Regions from separate parts of the Streptomyces sp. NPDC003035 genome, predicted to be linked through region 1. Evidence: predicted binding sites of a transcription regulator. Region 1 holds the regulator's gene; the other holds the start of a gene.
The links. Region 1 encodes HrcA, which represses chaperone genes, less so after heat shock. Its sites were predicted from a motif close to TTNGCACTCNGNNNNNCNGAGTGCNAA; they were not measured.
Positions count from the first base shown of each region.

Region 1 (9,298 bases):
CGCCCCGAGACGAGACCTTGCGTGCCCGCGACTCCTACCCACGTGCCTGAGCCGAGCCGTACCGACCCGGCGTTGATCCGCAATTTCTGCATCATCGCGCACATCGACCACGGCAAGTCCACCCTTGCCGACCGGATGCTCCAGCTGACCGGGGTGGTCGACCAGCGGCAGATGCGCGCCCAGTACCTCGACCGGATGGACATCGAGCGCGAGCGCGGCATCACGATCAAGTCCCAGGCGGTCCGTCTGCCCTGGGCCCCCAACGAGGGTCCGGACCAGGGCACCACGCACATCCTCAACATGATCGACACCCCCGGGCACGTCGACTTCACGTACGAGGTCTCGCGGTCCCTGGCGGCCTGTGAGGGCACGGTCCTGCTGGTCGACGCGGCCCAGGGCATCGAGGCGCAGACCCTCGCGAACCTGTACCTGGCGATGGAGAACGACCTCACCATCGTCCCCGTACTGAACAAGATCGACCTGCCGGCCGCCCAGCCGGAGAAGTTCTCGGAGGAGCTCGCCAACCTCATCGGCTGCCAGCCCGAGGACGTGCTCAAGGTCTCCGCCAAGACGGGTCTCGGCGTCGAGGCGCTGCTCGACCGCGTCGTCCGGGACGTTCCGGCGCCCGTCGGTGTCGCCGACGCCCCCGCCCGCGCGATGATCTTCGACTCGGTCTACGACTCCTACCGCGGCGTCGTCACGTACGTACGAGTCGTCGACGGGCAGCTCAACAAGCGCGAGCGCATCAAGATGATGTCGACCGGCGCCACCCACGAACTCCTCGAGATCGGCGTCTCGTCCCCCGAGATGACGCCGGCCGACGGGATCGGCGTCGGCGAGGTCGGCTACATCATCACCGGCGTGAAGGACGTCCGTCAGTCCAAGGTCGGTGACACGATCACCTCCCTGCACAAGGGCGCCACCGAGGCACTCGGCGGGTACAAGGACCCCAAGCCGATGGTGTTCTCCGGCCTCTACCCGCTGGACGGCTCGGAGTACCCGGACCTCCGCGAGGCCCTCGACAAGCTGCAGCTCAACGACGCCGCGCTGGTCTACGAGCCGGAGACCTCCGCCGCCCTCGGCTTCGGCTTCCGCGTCGGTTTCCTCGGCCTCCTCCACCTGGACGTGATCCGGGAGCGCCTGGAGCGCGAGTTCGGTCTCGACCTGATCGCCACCGCCCCCAACGTGGTCTACCGCGTGGTCATGGAGGACGGCAGCGAGCACACGGTCACCAACCCGAGCGAGTTCCCCGAGGGCAAGATCAACGACGTGTACGAGCCCGTCGTACGCGCCACGATCCTCGCCCCGAGCGAGTTCATCGGCGCGATCATGGAGCTCTGCCAGACCCGTCGCGGCACCCTCCTCGGAATGGACTACCTCTCCGAGGACCGGGTCGAGATCCGCTACACCCTCCCGCTCGCCGAGATCGTCTTCGACTTCTTCGACCAGCTGAAGTCCAAGACGCGGGGTTACGCCTCCCTCGACTACGAGCCCACCGGCGAGCAGGCCTCCAGCCTGGTCAAGGTCGACATCCTGCTGCACGGTGACAAGGTGGACGCCTTCTCCGCCGTCACCCACAAGGACGCGGCGTACGCTTACGGCGTGCGGCTCGTCGCCAAGCTGCGCGAGCTGATCCCGCGGCAGGCCTTCGAGGTGCCGATCCAGGCCGCCATCGGCTCCCGGGTCATCGCCCGCGAGACCATCCGCGCCATCCGCAAGGACGTCCTCGCCAAGTGCTACGGCGGTGACATCTCCCGTAAGCGGAAGCTGCTGGAGAAGCAGAAGGAAGGCAAGAAGCGGATGAAGATGGTCGGCTCCGTGGAGGTCCCGCAGGAGGCGTTCATCGCCGTCCTGTCGAGCGACGACTCCGCGGGCGGCAAGGGCAAGAAGTGACCGCGAGCTGACCGGAAGTAATCAGCCAATTAGCTGACAGATACATCGAACGGGTTCACGCGTGCACAGCGCGGGGGCCCGTTCGTTATGAAGCGGGTATGAAGAGGCGGCCCGCAGCCTCTTACGCGCCGGTCCCCGGCGCCTTACTCTGATCGCGGCTCGTAGGTTACTCGCCAGTTAGTACGCATGGAACGCACCGCCAGAACGCACCGCCGCCGCCCGGAGGACGTCGTGAGCGACACACAGACCCTGATCGAGAACCGGCCGCCTTCCGTGGCGACCCTCTTCCTTGAGCGCGTGGAGCGGACTCCGGACGCGGAGGCCTATCGCTATCCCGTCCCGGCCGCTTCGGGGCAGGGCCCGGATGACTGGAAGTCGCTCAGTTGGGCGCAGGCCGCCGACCGGGTCTACGCCATCGCGGCCGGTCTCATCGACCTCGGCGTCCAGCCCGAGGAGCGGGTCGCGCTGGCCTCCTCCACCCGGGTGGAGTGGATCCTCGCCGACCTCGGCGTGATGTGCGCGGGTGCCGCCACCACCACGGTGTACCCGCAGACCAACGCCGAGGAGTCGGCGTTCATCCTCTCCGACTCCGAGTCCAAGGTGCTGATCGCGGAGGACGCGGCCCAGGTCGCCAAGGCTGTCGAGCGCCGCGCCGACCTGCCGAACCTCCACCACGTCGTGGTCGTCGACCCCACGGGCGTGGAGACCGACGACTGGGTCCTGTCCCTCGCCGACCTGGAGGCGCGCGGCAAGGCGTACCTCGAGAAGCACGCCGACGCGGTGAAGGAGCGGGTCTCGGCCATCACCGCCGGTCAGCTCGCCACCCTCATCTACACCTCCGGCACCACCGGACGGCCCAAGGGCGTCCGCCTGCCGCACGACAACTGGTCCTACATGGCCAAGGCCATCGCGGCGACCGGCCTGGTCACCAAGGACGACGTCCAGTACCTCTGGCTGCCGCTCGCGCACGTCTTCGGCAAGGTCCTGACCTCCGGCCAGATCGAGGTCGGGCACGTCACGGCCGTCGACGGCCGCGTCGACAAGATCATCGAGAACCTGCCGGTCGTCCAGCCGACCTACATGGCCGCCGTGCCGCGCATCTTCGAGAAGGTCTACAACGGAGTCGCCGCCAAGGCCCGGGCCGGCGGCGGTGCCAAGTACAAGATCTTCCAGTGGGCGGCCGGAGTCGCCCGCGAGTACGCCAAGACCACCCAGGACAACTTCCGCCGCACCGGCACCGCCTCCGCCCCCTTCGGCCTCACCGCCAAGCACAAGGTCGCGGACGCGCTCGTCTACTCGAAGCTCCGCGAGGCCTTCGGCGGCCGGCTGCGCGCCGCCGTCTCCGGTTCCGCCGCCCTCTCGCCCGAGATCGGCTTCTTCTTCGCCGGCGCCGGCATTCACATCCTGGAGGGCTACGGCCTGACGGAGAGCAGCGCCGCCTCCTTCGTCAACCCGGGCGAGGCCTACCGCACCGGCACCGTCGGCAAGCCGCTCCCCGGCTGTGAGGTCCGCATCGCCGACGACGGCGAGATCCTGCTGCGCGGCCCCGGCATCATGGAGGGCTATCACGGTCTGCCGGAGAAGACGGCGGAGGTCCTGGAGTCCGACGGCTGGTTCCACACCGGCGACATCGGCGAACTGTCGGCCGACGGCTACCTCCGCATCACCGACCGCAAGAAGGACCTGATCAAGACGTCCGGCGGCAAGTACATCGCCCCGGCCGAGGTCGAGGGCCAGTTCAAGGCCGTCTGCCCGTTCGTCTCCAACATCCTGGTCCACGGCGCCGACCGGAACTTCTGCACGGCGCTCATCGCCCTCGACGAGCCCACCATCCTCGGCTGGGCCGCCGAGAACGGCCTCGGCGGCAGGTCCTACGCCGAGATCGTCGCCTCCCCGCAGGCCGAGAAGCTGATCCAGGGGTACGTCGACCGCCTCAACGAGGGGCTCCAGCGCTGGCAGACGATCAAGAAGTTCCGCCTGCTGCCGCGCGACCTCGACATCGAGCACGGCGAGCTGACGCCGTCGCTGAAGCTGAAGCGGCCGGTGGTGGAGCGGACGTACAAGGACCTGATCGAGGACATGTACGCGGGCTCCCGCGAGGCGTAGAGGCAACGGCCCGGGGCTCTTCCGCAGGGTTGTCCACAGGCTGAAGGCTTACCTCGGGCAGTACGGGACAATGGGTTCATGCCTTCCGTACTGCCCGATGGTGAGCCCATGCCCGAGGACGGGGCGCTGCCCGCGCACGCCCTGGAAGGGGCCGGGGAACGGCCGCTCGGGTTCTATCTGCACGTGCCGTACTGCGCCACGCGGTGCGGCTACTGCGACTTCAACACGTACACCGCGAGCGAGCTGCGCGGTGCCGGCGGCGTGCTCGCCTCCCGGGACAACTACGCCGGGCAGGTCGTGGAGGAGATACGACTCGCCCGGAAGGTCCTCGGCGACGACCCGCGGCCGGTGCGGACCGTCTTCGTGGGCGGGGGCACGCCGACGCTGCTCGCCGCCGGGGACCTCGTACGGATGCTGCGGGCGATCCGGGACGAGTTCGGGCTCGCGGACGACGCCGAGGTGACGACGGAGGCGAACCCGGAGTCGGTGGACCCGGCGTATCTGGCCGAGCTGAGGGCCGGGGGCTTCAACCGGATCTCGTTCGGCATGCAGAGCGCCCGTCAGCACGTCCTGAAGGCCCTGGATCGCACCCACACACCCGGGCGGCCCGAGGCGTGCGTCGCGGAGGCGCGGGCGGCGGGTTTCGAGCACGTCAACCTGGACCTCATCTACGGCACGCCGGGGGAGTCCGACGACGACTGGCGGGCGTCGCTCGACGCGGCGATCGGCGCGGGCCCCGACCACGTCAGCGCCTATGCGCTGATCGTCGAGGAGGGTACGCAGCTGGCGCGGCGGATCCGGCGCGGCGAGGTCCCGATGACCGACGACGACGTGCACGCGGACCGGTACCTGATCGCGGACTCGGTCTTCGCGGAGGCCGGCTTCGAGTGGTACGAGGTGTCGAACTGGGCCACCTCGGAGGCCGGGCGCTGCCTCCACAACGAGCTGTACTGGCGCGGCGCCGACTGGTGGGGCGCGGGGCCGGGGGCGCACTCGCACGTGGGCGGGGTGCGGTGGTGGAACGTGAAGCACCCGGGCGCGTACGCGGCGGCGCTGGGGGAGGGCCGGTCTCCCGGCGCGGGGCGCGAGGTGCTGTCGGCGGAGGACCGGCGCGTCGAGCGGGTGCTTCTGGAGCTCCGGCTCCGGGAGGGCGTCGAGCTGTCGCTGCTCAAGCCCGCGGGGCTTGCGGCGGCCGACAGGGCGCACGCCGACGGGCTCCTCGCGCCTGAGCCGTACGTTCGCGGGCGCGCCGTGCTGACCCTGCGGGGGCGGTTGCTCGCCGATGCGGTGGTGCGGGATCTGGTGGACTGACGAGGACGACGCCCGGCGGTAGCCGTACCCCCGCTGTCGCGGGGAGCGAGACCTGCTCGGCCGTGTAGACGAACTGATCGACGGAACACCTCCGCCCGAGTGCGGAGAAAGGGCCGGGCGTCAGTCGCCACAATGAGCCGACCGGAGGTCAGGGCACGGTCACGTGGTCGATCAGTCGTTCCACCGCGCCCAGGAGTTCCGGTTCCAGGTCCTTGTAGGAGTGGACCCGCGACAGGATGTGCTGCCAGGCCGCGCCCGTGTTCTCCGGCCAGCCCAGCGTCCGGCAGATGCCCGTCTTCCAGTCCTGGCCGTGCGGGACCGTCGGCCACGCCGCGATGCCCACGGACGACGGCTTCACCGCCTCCCAGACGTCGATGTACGGGTGGCCCACGATCAGCACGTCCGGAGACGTGACCTGCGCCGCGATGCGGGACTCCTTCGAGCCGGGGACCAGATGGTCGACCAGGATCCCCAGCCGCGCGTCCGCCGCCGGGGCGAAGTCCGCGACGATGGCCGGAAGGTCGTCGATGCCCTCCAGGTACTCCACCACCACGCCCTCGATGCGCAGGTCGTCGCCCCAGACCCGTTCCACGAGCTCGGCGTCGTGGCGGCCCTCCACGTAGATCCGGCCCGCCCGTGCGACCCGGGCCCGTGCGCCCGGGACCGCGATCGAGCCGGAGGCCGTGCGGGTGGGGCGCGCGGGGGAGGCGGAAGGGCGGACCAGGGTGACCACCCGGCCCTCCAGCAGGAACCCGCGCGGTTCCATCGGGAAGACCCGGTGCTTGCCGAAGCGGTCCTCCAGCGTCACCGTGCCCGCCTCGCAGCGGATCACCGCCCCGCAGAAGCCCGTCGACACCTCCTCGACCACGAGATCGGCCTCCGCCGGGACCTCCGGCACGGGCGCGGAGCGCTTCCAAGGGGGCGTCAGGTCCGGGTTGTAGCTGCGCATTTGGGGGACGTTATGACACTCCGAAGCGGCGTGCCAGTTCATCCCGCTGCGCGCGGACGAATGTCGCGTCCACGACCGCGCCGTGGCCCGGCACGTACACCGCGGCCTCCCCGCCCAGACCGAGGAGCCGGTCCAGGGCGTCCGGCCAGCGCGACGGCACCGCGTCCGGCCCCGCCTGCGGCTCGCCCGACTCCTCGACCAGGTCGCCGCAGAACACGATCTCCTCCGTGCCGGCCGGGACGAGGAGCACCAGGTCATGGCTCGTGTGGCCCGGCCCCACGTTCGCGAGGAGCACCTGGCGGCCGCCCAGGTCCAGCGTCCACTCGCCCGACACCGTGTGGTGGGGCGCCACCAGGACGTCGACCGCCTCCGCCGCGGCCTCCGGGTCCACCCCCTGGCGTACCGCGTCCGTGAACAGCTCCTGCCCCTCCCGCCGCAGCAGTGCGTCGACGCCCACCGCTCCGTACACCTCCGCACCCGCGAACGCCGCCGTGCCCAGCACATGATCGAAGTGGGGGTGGCTCAGTGCGATGTGCGTCACTCTCCGGCCGCCCGTCAGCGCCTCGACCTGAGCCCGCAGCTCGGCGCCCTCCCGGATCGTGGAGCCCGTGTCGTAGAGCAGCACCGCCTTCTCGCCCACCACCAGGCCCACCGTGGCGTCCCAATGGGGCAGTCGGCGCCGTCCCACCCCGTCCCCGAGCCGCTCCCAGCCGAACTCTTCCCACGCAACATCCATACCGCGACGCTATCCGCTACGACGCGACCTCCGAAGCGGCCTCCTTGCCAGGAGCGATGCCCGCCGCCGTACACTGGCCTGGGGTTTGCTGGCACTCGGGCAGGGCGAGTGCCAAAAGCGGAGCAACCCAAGCAAGCCGATACGACAGCTGGAGGTGTGCGCGATGCTCAGCGAACGCAGACTCGAGGTGCTGCGCGCCATCGTCCAGGACTATGTCGGGACGGAGGAGCCGGTGGGCTCCAAGGCGCTCACGGAGCGCCACAAGCTCGGCGTCTCGCCCGCCACCGTGCGCAACGACATGGCCGTCCTGGAGGACGAGGGCTACATCGCCCAGCCCCACACCAGCGCCGGACGCATCCCGACCGACAAGGGCTACCGCCTCTTCGTCGACCGGCTCGCCGGCGTCAAGCCGCTGTCGACGCCCGAGCGGCGCGCGATCCACAACTTCCTCGACGGCGCGGTCGACCTCGACGACGTCGTCGGCCGTACGGTCCGGCTGCTCGCGCAGCTGACCCGGCAGGTCGCCGTCGTGCAGTACCCGTCGCTGACCCGCTCGACGGTCCGGCACGTGGAGCTGCTCTCGCTCGCCCCCGCCCGCCTGATGCTCGTGCTGATCACGGACACGGGCCGGGTCGAGCAGCGGATGATCGACTGCCCCGCGCCGTTCGGCGAGACCTCGCTCGCGGACCTGCGGGCCCGGCTCAACAGCCGGGTCGTCGGCCGCCGTTTCGCGGACGTGCCGCAGCTGGTGCAAGATCTTCCGGAGTCGTTCGAGGAGACGGAGGACCGCGGCACGGTGTCGACGGTGCTCGCGACCCTGCTCGAAACCCTGGTGGAGGAGCACGAGGAGCGGCTGATGATCGGCGGCACCGCCAATCTCACCCGCTTCGGACATGACTTCCCCCTCACGATCAGGCCCGTCCTTGAAGCATTGGAGGAGCAGGTCGTGCTCCTCAAGCTGCTCGGCGAGGCCAAGGACTCGGGCATGACCGTACGGATCGGGCACGAGAACGCCCACGAAGGGCTCACCTCCACGTCCGTCGTCGCGGTCGGCTACGGTTCGGGCGACGAGGCAGTCGCCAAACTCGGCGTGGTCGGACCGACCCGCATGGACTACCCCGGAACGATGGGAGCGGTACGCGCAGTGGCACGTTACGTCGGACAGATCCTGGCGGAGTCGTAAGTGGCCACGGACTACTACGCCGTACTCGGCGTGCGCCGCGACGCGTCCCAGGACGAGATCAAGAAGGCATTCCGGCGGCTCGCGCGCGAGCTGCACCCGGATGTGAATCCCGATCCGAAGACGCAGGAGCGCTTCAAGGAGATCAACGCCGCCTACGAGGTGTTGTCGGACCCGCAGAAGAAGCAGGTCTACGACCTCGGCGGCGACCCGCTGTCCGCGTCCGGCGGTGGCGGCGGAGCCGGTGGCTTCGGCCAGGGCGGCTTCGGGAACTTCTCGGACATCATGGACGCGTTCTTCGGTACGGCGTCGCAGCGCGGGCCGCGCTCGCGCACCCGCCGCGGCCAGGACGCCATGATCCGGCTGGAGATCGACCTCAACGAGGCCGCCTTCGGCACGACCAAGGACATCCAGGTCGACACGGCCGTCGTCTGTACGACGTGTTCGGGCGAGGGCGCCGCGCCCGGCACCTCCGCGCAGACCTGTGACATGTGCCGCGGCCGCGGCGAGGTCTCGCAGGTCACCCGGTCCTTCCTGGGCCAGGTCATGACCTCCCGCCCCTGCCCCCAGTGCCAGGGCTTCGGCACGGTCGTCCCGACCCCGTGCCCGGAGTGCGCGGGCGACGGGCGGGTGCGGTCGCGCCGGACGCTGACCGTGAAGATCCCGGCCGGTGTCGACAACGGCACCCGTATCCAGCTGGCCGGCGAGGGTGAGGTCGGCCCCGGCGGCGGCCCCGCCGGTGACCTGTACGTCGAGATCCACGAGGTCCCGCACGAGACCTTCCAGCGACGGGGCGACGACCTGCACTGCACGGTCACCATCCCCATGACGGCGGGCGCACTCGGCACGAAGGTGCCGCTGCAGACGCTCGACGGCATGGAGGAGGTCGACATCCGGCCGGGCACGCAGTCCGGCCAGTCGATCCCGCTGCACGGGCGCGGCATCACGCACCTGCGCGGCGGAGGTCGCGGCGACCTGATCGTGCACGTCGAGGTCATGACCCCGTCGAAGCTGGACCCGGAGCAGGAGCGGCTGCTGCGCGAACTGGCGAAGCTGCGCGGCGAGGAGCGGCCGACGGGCCAGTTCCAGCCGGGGCAGCAGGGGCTGTTCTCGCGGCTGAAGG
Region 1 is NZ_JBIAPJ010000006.1:65,074-74,371, reverse strand. It holds gene lepA (translation elongation factor 4) at 22-1,893, shown strand; gene ACFYV5_RS20235 (AMP-dependent synthetase/ligase) at 2,125-3,999, shown strand; gene hemW (radical SAM family heme chaperone HemW) at 4,078-5,310, shown strand; gene ACFYV5_RS20225 (DUF3097 domain-containing protein) at 5,459-6,259, opposite strand; gene ACFYV5_RS20220 (MBL fold metallo-hydrolase) at 6,270-6,995, opposite strand; gene hrcA (heat-inducible transcriptional repressor HrcA) at 7,159-8,178, shown strand; gene dnaJ (molecular chaperone DnaJ) at 8,179-9,298, shown strand, end outside.

Region 2 (9,298 bases), on a different contig from region 1:
GAGGGCGGAGGGCACGTAGGTGTCGCCCGTCGTGGTGAAGGTCAGCTCCGCCGACCGGGCGCCCACCGGGATCGCCCCGTCCGGGATGTCGAAGGCCTTGGCGTCGATGCTCAGGTTGTTGACCAGCTTGGGGGAGACGGCCCCGTCGTCCTCGCTGACGAAGAAGTTCTTGGTGTTGCCGGTGTGGCTCTCGGTGACGTTCTTGCCGTCGACCAGGAACTGGTCCCCGGGCGTGTTCCAGTCGCCCTCGTACGCCGTCACGCTCGCCCGCGCCGTGCCCGCCGTGCGGTGGAAGCCGTCGACGGTGATCGTCGTCGCGGGGGAGGTGGAGCGCTGGAGCACGTGCCCGCCGTAGATGGACACATGGCGGCGGTCCGGCGCGTGCGTCGGCTCGGGTCCGGGGAACGCGTAGACGACGGTCAGGGACCAGCCCGCCACACAGCCCTTGCCGTTCGGCGCCCAGATGTTGCCGACCGCGACCTGCGCGTCGATGCCGCGCAGGCCCGCGAAGGCGGCCGTGACGTCCGACTCGCCCGTGTAGTAGTGCGGGCCGCCGGTGTCCGCCGGGTCCGTGACCATGGAGTCGATGGAGACCGCTGTCTCGGCCCCCGCGCCGACCCGGATGTGCGGCACGGTCGTCGCGTGGTCGCCGGGGGAGGGCGCCACATCGGGCCCGGAGATGTCGCAGCGTCTGAGCTGGGCGCCGCTCGGCCCCTTGTACGTGCCGTCGTTGCCGCCCCAGAAGAGCCGGGCGTACGCGACCTCGGCGCCCGCCGGGATCTTCACGTAACCGGTGCTCGATCCGTAGCCGTGGGCCATGGAGCCGGTGTTGACGCGCTCCATGGCGAAGGTGTTGTTGTTGTCGCCGCCCTGGCCCGCGGCGGCGACCGCGCAGCGAGCGGCCAGGTCGGCGGGGAACGTGGGGCAGGCCATGACCGTGTTGCCGATGGTGGTGAAGTCGCCGTACAGGGACGCGTCGTACCGCTTGCCGAAGGGCTCCACCACATCCGCCGCGGCCGGACCGGCCGCGGCGAGGGACAGCGTGCCGAGTGCGCCGGCGGCGAGACCGAGCGCCGCCAGGAAGGTAGTCATTCGATAGGTGAACCACATAAAACGGAAATTTAGGCAAGAAGCGCCATTCCGCGGCGTTACGCCACGCGCCGGTGCGCGTACTCCGTGATCTCGACCATCGGCGGCCGCTCCTCGGTGTCCACCGCGTACGTCCGGGGCGCGAAGCCCCTGCCGCCGTCCTTCTCGTCCCGCTCGAACTGCGTCAGCCGCGGCCGCACCAGATGCCCGCGGGACAGCCGCAGCTGCGCCGTGCGGTAGATCGCCGCCGCCATCCGGCCGAGCGCCTGACCGTCCTGATGGCGGTGCTTGCGGACGCCGACGTCGACCTGGGCGAGGGCGTCGAGACCGACCGTGTGCAGCGCGTCGACGAGGAGGCCCAGCTCCACTCCGTAACCGACGGGGAACGGCAGCCGCTCGAGCAGCGAGCGCCGCGCCGCGTACTCGCCGCCCAGCGGCTGCACGAAACCGGCCAGCTGCGGCCAGTGCAGATTGAGCAGCGGCCGGGCCACCAGCTCCGTCACCCGACCCCCCTGACCTGGGGTGTCGCCGAGCGGGCGGTCGTACATCGCCTTCACGAAGTCGACGTCCGGGTCGGTGAGGAGAGGGCCGACGATGCCGGTGACGAAGTCCGCGGAGAAGTCCCGCAGATCCGCGTCGACGAAGCAGACGATGTCACCGTCGGTCACCATCAGTGACCGCCACAGCACCTCGCCCTTGCCGGGCACGGCCGGTATCCGCGGAAGGATCTCGTCCCGCGCCACCACCCGCGCCCCGGCCGCCGCCGCGACCTCGGCCGTACGGTCGGTGGAACCGGAGTCGATCACCACGAGCTCGTCGACCAGCGGGACCGCCTCGGACATCAGCTCGCGGCGGATCACGGAGACGATGTCGCCGACCGTCGCCTCCTCGTCGAGCGCGGGCAGCACCACGCTGACCGTCGTCCCCCGCTTGGCGGCCAGCAGCCGCTCCACCGGACGGTCTGCCACGGACCAGGACCGCCGGGCCAGCCAGCGCTCCACCTCATCCAGCAACGTGATCTCCATCTCGCGGTTCGGACGACCATCTCGCCCGCCCATGCCTTCGGTTACAGTCTTGAACAACGCGGACGCCCGATGCATGTCGGGGTACCGCCCGCGTTCCACAACCGAATACCGCTCATCCAGAGGGGCAGAGGGAAACGGCCCGTTGAAGCCCCGGCAACCCTCCAGTCGGTCTCGTCCGCAGTCGTCGCACTGCGCAGCGAGGCTCCCGGCTAGGGAAGGTGCCAAATCCGTCTCATGGCGACGTTCGTCATGGGAAAGATGAGGAGAAAGGGCCTCGCCTCCATGGCTGTACAGACTGTTTCCACCACCGAAACCCCCGCCGAGACGGTCAAGACCGTTGATCTCGGTCCCGCTTCCGGGCTTTCCTGCCGGGAATGCGGCGAGGTTTTCGCCCTCGGCCCCATCTTCGCCTGCGAGCTGTGTTTCGGCCCGCTCGAAGTCGCGTACGACCTCCCCACCGGTGACCCCGAGGCGCTGCGCAAGCAGATCGAGGCCGGCCCCGCCAACATCTGGCGCTACGCCCCGCTGCTGCCCGTCCCCGCCGACGTCGCCGAGAAGCCGAACCTGAACCCGGGCTGGACCAAGCTCGTCCAGGCCGACAACCTCGCCCGCGAGCTGGGCGTCGAGCCGGGCAAGCTCTTCGTCAAGGACGACTCCGGCAACCCGACGCACTCCTTCAAGGACCGCGTCGTCGCCCAGGCCCTGGAGGCCGCCCGCGCCTTCGGCTTCACCACGCTCTCCTGCTCCTCCACCGGCAACCTGGCCGGCGCCGTCGGCGCCGCGGCCGCCCGCGCCGGCTTCCGCTCCTGCGTGTTCATCCCGCACGACCTGGAGCAGGGCAAGGTCGTCATGGCCGCCGTCTACGGCGGCGAGCTCGTCGGCATCGAGGGCAACTACGACGACGTCAACCGCTTCTGCTCGGAGCTCATCGGCGACCCGCTGGGCGAGGGCTGGGGCTTCGTCAACGTCAACCTGCGCCCGTACTATGGCGAGGGCTCGAAGACGCTCGCGTACGAGATCTGCGAGCAGCTCGGCTGGGTCATCCCCGATCAGTTGGTCATCCCGATCGCCTCCGGCTCGCAGCTCACCAAGATCGACAAGGGTCTGCAGGAGCTCATCAAGCTGGGCCTCGTCGAGGACAAGCCGTACAAGATCTTCGGCGCCCAGGCTGAGGGCTGCTCCCCGGTGTCGGCGGCCTTCAAGGCCGGCCACGACGTCGTACGGCCCCAGAAGCCGAACACCATCGCCAAGTCCCTGGCGATCGGCAACCCGGCCGACGGCCCGTACGTCCTGGACATCGCGCGCCGTACGGGCGGTGCGGTGGAGGACGTGAACGACGAGCAGGTCGTCGAGGCGATCAAGATCCTGGCCCGTACCGAGGGCATCTTCGCCGAGACGGCGGGCGGCGTGACGGTCGGCGTGACGAAGAAGCTGGTCGAGGCCGGTCTCATCGACCCGAGCCTGACCACGGTCGTGCTCAACACCGGCGACGGCCTCAAGACCCTGGACGCGGTGGCCGAGACCTCCCAGGCGACCGCCACCATCCGCCCGAGCCTCGACGCGTTCCGCGACGCCGGCCTGGCCCACTGACCACCCTCGTCACGGAAGGCAGCACCACCATGAGCGTCAAGGTCCGCATCCCCACCATCCTCCGTACCTACACGGGCGGCCAGGCCGAGGTCGTCGCCGAGGGCGCGACCCTCTCCCAGGTCATCGCCGACCTGGAGAAGAACCACACGGGCATCGCGGCCCGCGTCCTGGACGACCAGGGCAAGCTGCGCCGCTTCGTGAACGTGTACGTCAACGACGACGACGTCCGTTTTGAGCAGGGCCTGGAGACGGCGACGCCGGACGGCGCCGGCGTCTCGATCATTCCCGCCGTCGCCGGCGGCTGCTGAGCCCTCGCATGACCCGCCGTAACCGAATTGCCCCCTCCGCTCGGGAAGCGGAGGGGGCAATTCTGCATGGTTGAACGCGGTAGAGTTGGGGAAGCCCCCCGGCTTCCCTTCGCTGCTCATGCCAGGCGCATATGAGAATGCGTCCGTGCGCGACAAGATGCAGCCAAAGTGTTCGAGTGTTGTGTACCTTCTGCGCACTTTGCCGGGCCCGACTTGCCCCGGAATTCAGTGAATTCTCCTGAATTCTCCTTTACGCCGCGCCCAGAATTCTCGCCCGATTGCCCTGTTGCAGAGGGCAGTTGGGCAGATACATTCAGCCGCGGTCGACGCGTTCCGGCGCAGGGTCTGACCCGGGTCCGCGAAGTGCGGTCCCGCGCAAGGGCCAGTAATAGGGGAGTTAGGCATGGCTCAGGGCACCGTCAAGTGGTTCAACGCGGAGAAGGGCTACGGCTTCATCGCGGTCGACGGTGGTGCGGATGTATTCGTCCACTACAGCGCGATCCAGATGGACGGTTACCGCACCCTTGAAGAGGGTCAGCGGGTCGAGTTCGAGATCTCGCAGGGCCAGAAGGGTCCGCAGGCGGACATGGTCAAGCTCGCCGTCTGAGCACGGCGCGATCGGCCACCACGTACGCACTCACGCGTTCTCATCGCCGAGGGGTCCGCATCCTGACCAGGATGCGGACCCCTCGTGCGTTCGCCGACGGCTTCGCCGGAGGGCGCCCGATCTCCGAGAGGCGCTTGCCCCCGCCCGTCGCCCGACCACCACCCCTCATCGACGTCCCTTCGGGACGGCCTTGCACTCTCCCGGGTCGAGTGCTAATCATTGGCGTTAGCACTCTGAAGGTGAGAGTGCTTACGAGGATCGGGCAGACGAGGCCCGCGGCCAGGTGGGGCAAGGAACCATCGGGCACGCAGGCCGTCCGTCGCGGGCGTCGGTTCGGTCCTGGAGCGTTATCCACCCCATGTCCGGGAGGACCACTTCACATGGCCAAGATCATCGCGTTCGACGAGGAGGCACGGCGCGGTCTCGAGCGCGGGATGAACCAGCTCGCCGACGCCGTCAAGGTCACCCTTGGCCCCAAGGGCCGGAACGTCGTCCTCGAGAAGAAGTGGGGCGCCCCCACGATCACCAACGATGGTGTGTCCATCGCCAAGGAGATCGAGCTCGAGGACCCGTACGAGAAGATCGGCGCCGAGCTGGTCAAGGAAGTCGCCAAGAAGACGGACGACGTCGCCGGTGACGGTACGACCACCGCGACCGTCCTCGCCCAGGCGCTCGTCCGCGAGGGCCTGCGCAACGTGGCGGCCGGCGCCAACCCGATGGCCCTCAAGCGCGGCATCGAGAAGGCCGTCGAGGCCGTCTCGGGCGCCCTGCTCGAGCAGGCCAAGGATGTCGAGACCAAGGAGCAGATCGCTTCCACGGCCTCCATCTCCGCCGCCGACACCCAGATCGGCGAGCTCATCGCCGAGGCGATGGACAAGGTCGGCAAGGAAGGCGTCATCACCGTCGAGGAGTCCCAGACCTTCGGTCTGGAGCTGGAGCTCACCGAGGGTATGCGCTTCGACAAGGGCTACATCTCGGCGTACTTCGCCACCGACATGGAGCGTATGGAGGCGTCCCTGGACGACCCGTACATCCTGATCGTCAACTCCAAGATCTCCTCCGTGAAGGACCTGCTCCCGCTCCTGGAGAAGGTCATGCAGTCGGGCAAGCCGCTGCTGATCATCGCCGAGGACGTCGAGGGCGAGGCCCTGTCGACCCTGGTCGTCAACAAGATCCGCGGCACCTTCAAGTCCGTCGCGGTCAAGGCCCCGGGCTTCGGCGACCGCCGCAAGGCCATGCTGAACGACATCGCCATCCTCACGGGCGGCACGGTCATCTCCGAGGAGGTCGGTCTCAAGCTCGAGAACGCCGGCCTGGACCTGCTGGGCCGCGCCCGCAAGGTCGTCATCACCAAGGACGAGACCACGATCGTCGACGGCTCCGGTGAGAGCGACCAGGTCGCCGGTCGCGTCAACCAGATCCGCGCCGAGATCGAGAACTCGGACAGCGACTACGACCGCGAGAAGCTGCAGGAGCGCCTGGCGAAGCTCGCCGGCGGTGTTGCGGTCATCAAGGCCGGTGCCGCCACCGAGGTCGAGCTCAAGGAGCGCAAGCACCGCATCGAGGACGCCGTTCGCAACGCGAAGGCGGCCGTCGAGGAGGGCATCGTCGCCGGTGGTGGCGTGGCCCTGCTGCAGGCCTCCTCGGTCTTCGAGAAGCTCGAGCTCGACCTGACGGGCGACGAGGCCACCGGTGCCAACATCGTCAAGCTGGCGCTCGAGGCCCCGCTGAAGCAGATCGCGATCAACGCCGGCCTCGAGGGCGGCGTCGTGGCGGAGAAGGTCCGCAACCTGCCCGTCGGCCACGGCCTGAACGCCGCGACCAACGAGTACGTGGACCTCATCGCCGAGGGCATCATCGACCCGGCGAAGGTGACGCGTTCCGCCCTGCAGAACGCGGCCTCCATCGCCGCGCTGTTCCTGACCACCGAGGCCGTCATCGCCGACAAGCCGGAGAAGGCGTCCGCGCCGGCCGGCGGCGGCATGCCGGGCGGTGACATGGACTTCTGATCCTCCCGGATCGGTAGTTCATCGCTGTACGCGACCGAGGGCGGCACCCCTGTTGGGGGTGCCGCCCTCGGGCGTTCGGGGTGATGCTGGTGGGAGGACCCCCACGGCGGGAGAGCGGACCATGATCACGCTGCTGACGACACCGACCGACCGCGAGCTGGTCATCACCCGGACCTTCGACGCCCCGCCCGCCCGCGTGTGGGAGGCGTGGACGAAGCCCGAGCACGTCCGCCAGTGGTACGGGGTCGCCGCCCTGCCCACGGTGGTCTGCGAGATCGACCTGCGCGTCGGCGGCGCGTGGCGCTGGGGACAGAAGGCGCCCGACGGCCGGGAGATCGTCTTCTCGGGGACGTACGAGGAGATCGTGCCGGGCGAGCGGCTGGTCTACACGGAGACCTTCGAGCTGATGCCGGGCCCGCCGGTCCACGTGACCCTCACCTTCGACGACACCCCGGACGGCGGCACGGCCCTCACCAGCACCTCGCTGTGGCCGTCGACGGAGATCCGCGACCAGGCGCTGGCGACCGGAATGGAGGATGGGGTGAAGGAGGAGTACGACCGGCTGGCCGAGTACCTCCGCACGATGTGAGCTTGATCGTTCCCCGGCTGACGGCCGGGTCCTTCGCCGTGCGCCGGTGGGAGCGCGCCGACCTGCCCCTCGTGGAGGAGGCGTCGTCGGACCCGTACATCCCGCTGATCACCACCGTGCCGCCGGTGTACTCCGAGTCGGAGGGCGAGGCGTTCGTCCGGCGCCAGTGGGCCCGCTCGGAGACCGCCGCCGGCTATCCCTTCGTCATCGTCCGCCGCCGTGACGAGCGGCCCGTCGGCATGATCGGCCTCTGGCTCCGCGACCTGCCCGAGGGCCGTGCGACCCTCGGCTACTGGATCGCCCCGTCCTGCCGCGGCGAGGGCGCGGCCGGGGCGGCGCTCACGGCCGTGAGCGACTGGGCGCTGGGCGAACTGGGCATCCCTCGCCTCCAGTTGCTGGTCGAACCCTGGAACGAGGCCTCGGCCCGTACGGCGGAGCGGGCGGGGTTCGTACGGGAGGGGCTGCTGCGGTCCTGGCAGGAAGTGGGCGGGGAGCGGCGGGACATGGTGATGTACGGGCGGGTGGCGATGCCGACGGGGCCCGGGCTTGGGGATCCGGTGACCGGGGAACGCTGAAGAGAGGCCGAGGGGAGGCCGAGGCCGAGGGGAAGCCGAGCGGAGCCGGATCGCGGGGGTGGGCCGATGAGTCGCCGGAAACTGCCGTACCTCGATTACGTGGGGAAGACGTTCCCCACCCAGGAAGCGGACGAGCCGGTCGAGCCGCGCGACGGCACGATCCGCGTGCACGAGCACGTCTTCCGCCGGTCGCTCGACGGGAAGCAGGCCCCTTCCGTCTTCCTCGTGCGGACCCCGGGGCCCGTGGACGGCTCGCGGGGCCTCGTCCCCTGCACGCCGGAGGCGAGCCGTCGCTGGGCGCGGGCCGCCGTCGCCTACATCACCGCCGTGGACGAGGTCACCGACGCACTGTGGGCAGCCCGCCGACGTGCCGCGTCCGTCCCCCGGTGGAGGACCTTCGCCGCGCGCCGCGCCCTGCGCGACTGGGAGGAGACGCGGCAGCGGTACGAGCGGGTGATGCGGGAGGCCGGTGAGGCGTACGAGCCCGTCGGCCGGGAGATCCGGCAGGCGATCCAGGCCGAGAAGGACAAGGCCGCCGAGCGGGCGCGCGAACTGGCCCGGCGGGAGGAGGAGGCCCGGCGTCGCAGGGCGCGGCTGGCCGAGCGGGCGATCTGGGGCCGGGCGGTGGTGACGGAACCGGGCTGGCGGGCGGTGTGCGTCTTCCGGCACGACGTCCCGCGCGGCGAGGCTCCCGACACGGCCTCCCCAAAGGAGAGTCCGCATCTCGACCTGCCGGGTCTGCGCCGGGCGCTCAGGGAGCTGGACCTGCCCCATGTCCTGTGGGACGGCCCCGCGCTCGCCGAGACGGAGCGCGAGCTGGAGGGCGTCAGCTTCGGGCGCTGGTGGCGGGAGCTGTTCCACGAGGACTACCGCACGCTCACGGAGCGCCCGCCCAGCGGGGAGTATCCGGGCGGGGGATCCTCCAGCGGGGGTTCCTCCAGTGGGGGTTCAGGCCGCCGGGGGAACCCTTCCGGCGGGACCGGTACCAGCGGCTCGGGAGGCTTCAGCGGCGGCTTCAGCTGCGTCGGCGGCTTCTGACGCCGGGGCAACGGCTTGGGTGCGCCGGCCTCGGTGTTCCGTGCGAGACCGGCGCGCCCGTCGTCGTCGTGTGCGGCCTACCAGGTGACCGGGCGGCCCCCGAAGGCCGCGACGAGGCGGCCGTCCGCGGCGTAGGACCAGCTCAGAGCCCCGGCGTACGAGGAGCATCGGGAGCCGTTCGAGCCGGACCAGAACTGGTTCGTGCCGTCGACGTCACCGATGGTCCGGTCGTTCGTCCCGCTGCTGGTGCTACGGCAGGAGGTGTTGCTCCGGAACACCGACGTGCCCGCGTCGAAGGAGAAGTTGCGCTGGGCGTTGTCGATGCTGATGTTGTTCGAGACCGTCATCGAGCCCGGGTTGCTGTTGTACGTGAACCCGTGCTTGCCGTTGTGGAAGGCGATCGTGCGCCGGACGACGTGGTCGACCTTGATGTCCTCGCCGCCGAGCTTGAAGCCGTTGCGGTCACCG
Region 2 is NZ_JBIAPJ010000005.1:513,155-522,452, reverse strand. It holds gene ACFYV5_RS19175 (hypothetical protein) at 1-1,092, opposite strand, end outside; gene ACFYV5_RS19170 (glucosyl-3-phosphoglycerate synthase) at 1,149-2,102, opposite strand; SAM riboswitch class I at 2,224-2,379, shown strand; gene thrC (threonine synthase) at 2,397-3,704, shown strand; gene ACFYV5_RS19160 (MoaD/ThiS family protein) at 3,734-4,012, shown strand; gene ACFYV5_RS19155 (cold-shock protein) at 4,416-4,619, shown strand; gene groL (chaperonin GroEL) at 5,000-6,628, shown strand; gene ACFYV5_RS19145 (SRPBCC family protein) at 6,750-7,217, shown strand; gene ACFYV5_RS19140 (GNAT family N-acetyltransferase) at 7,220-7,792, shown strand; gene ACFYV5_RS19135 (hypothetical protein) at 7,859-8,830, shown strand; gene ACFYV5_RS19130 (carbohydrate-binding protein) at 8,908-9,298, opposite strand, start outside.
Region 2: groL (chaperonin GroEL) is a predicted target of HrcA. The motif match lies at 4,809-4,835, and genes of this name have one in related genera.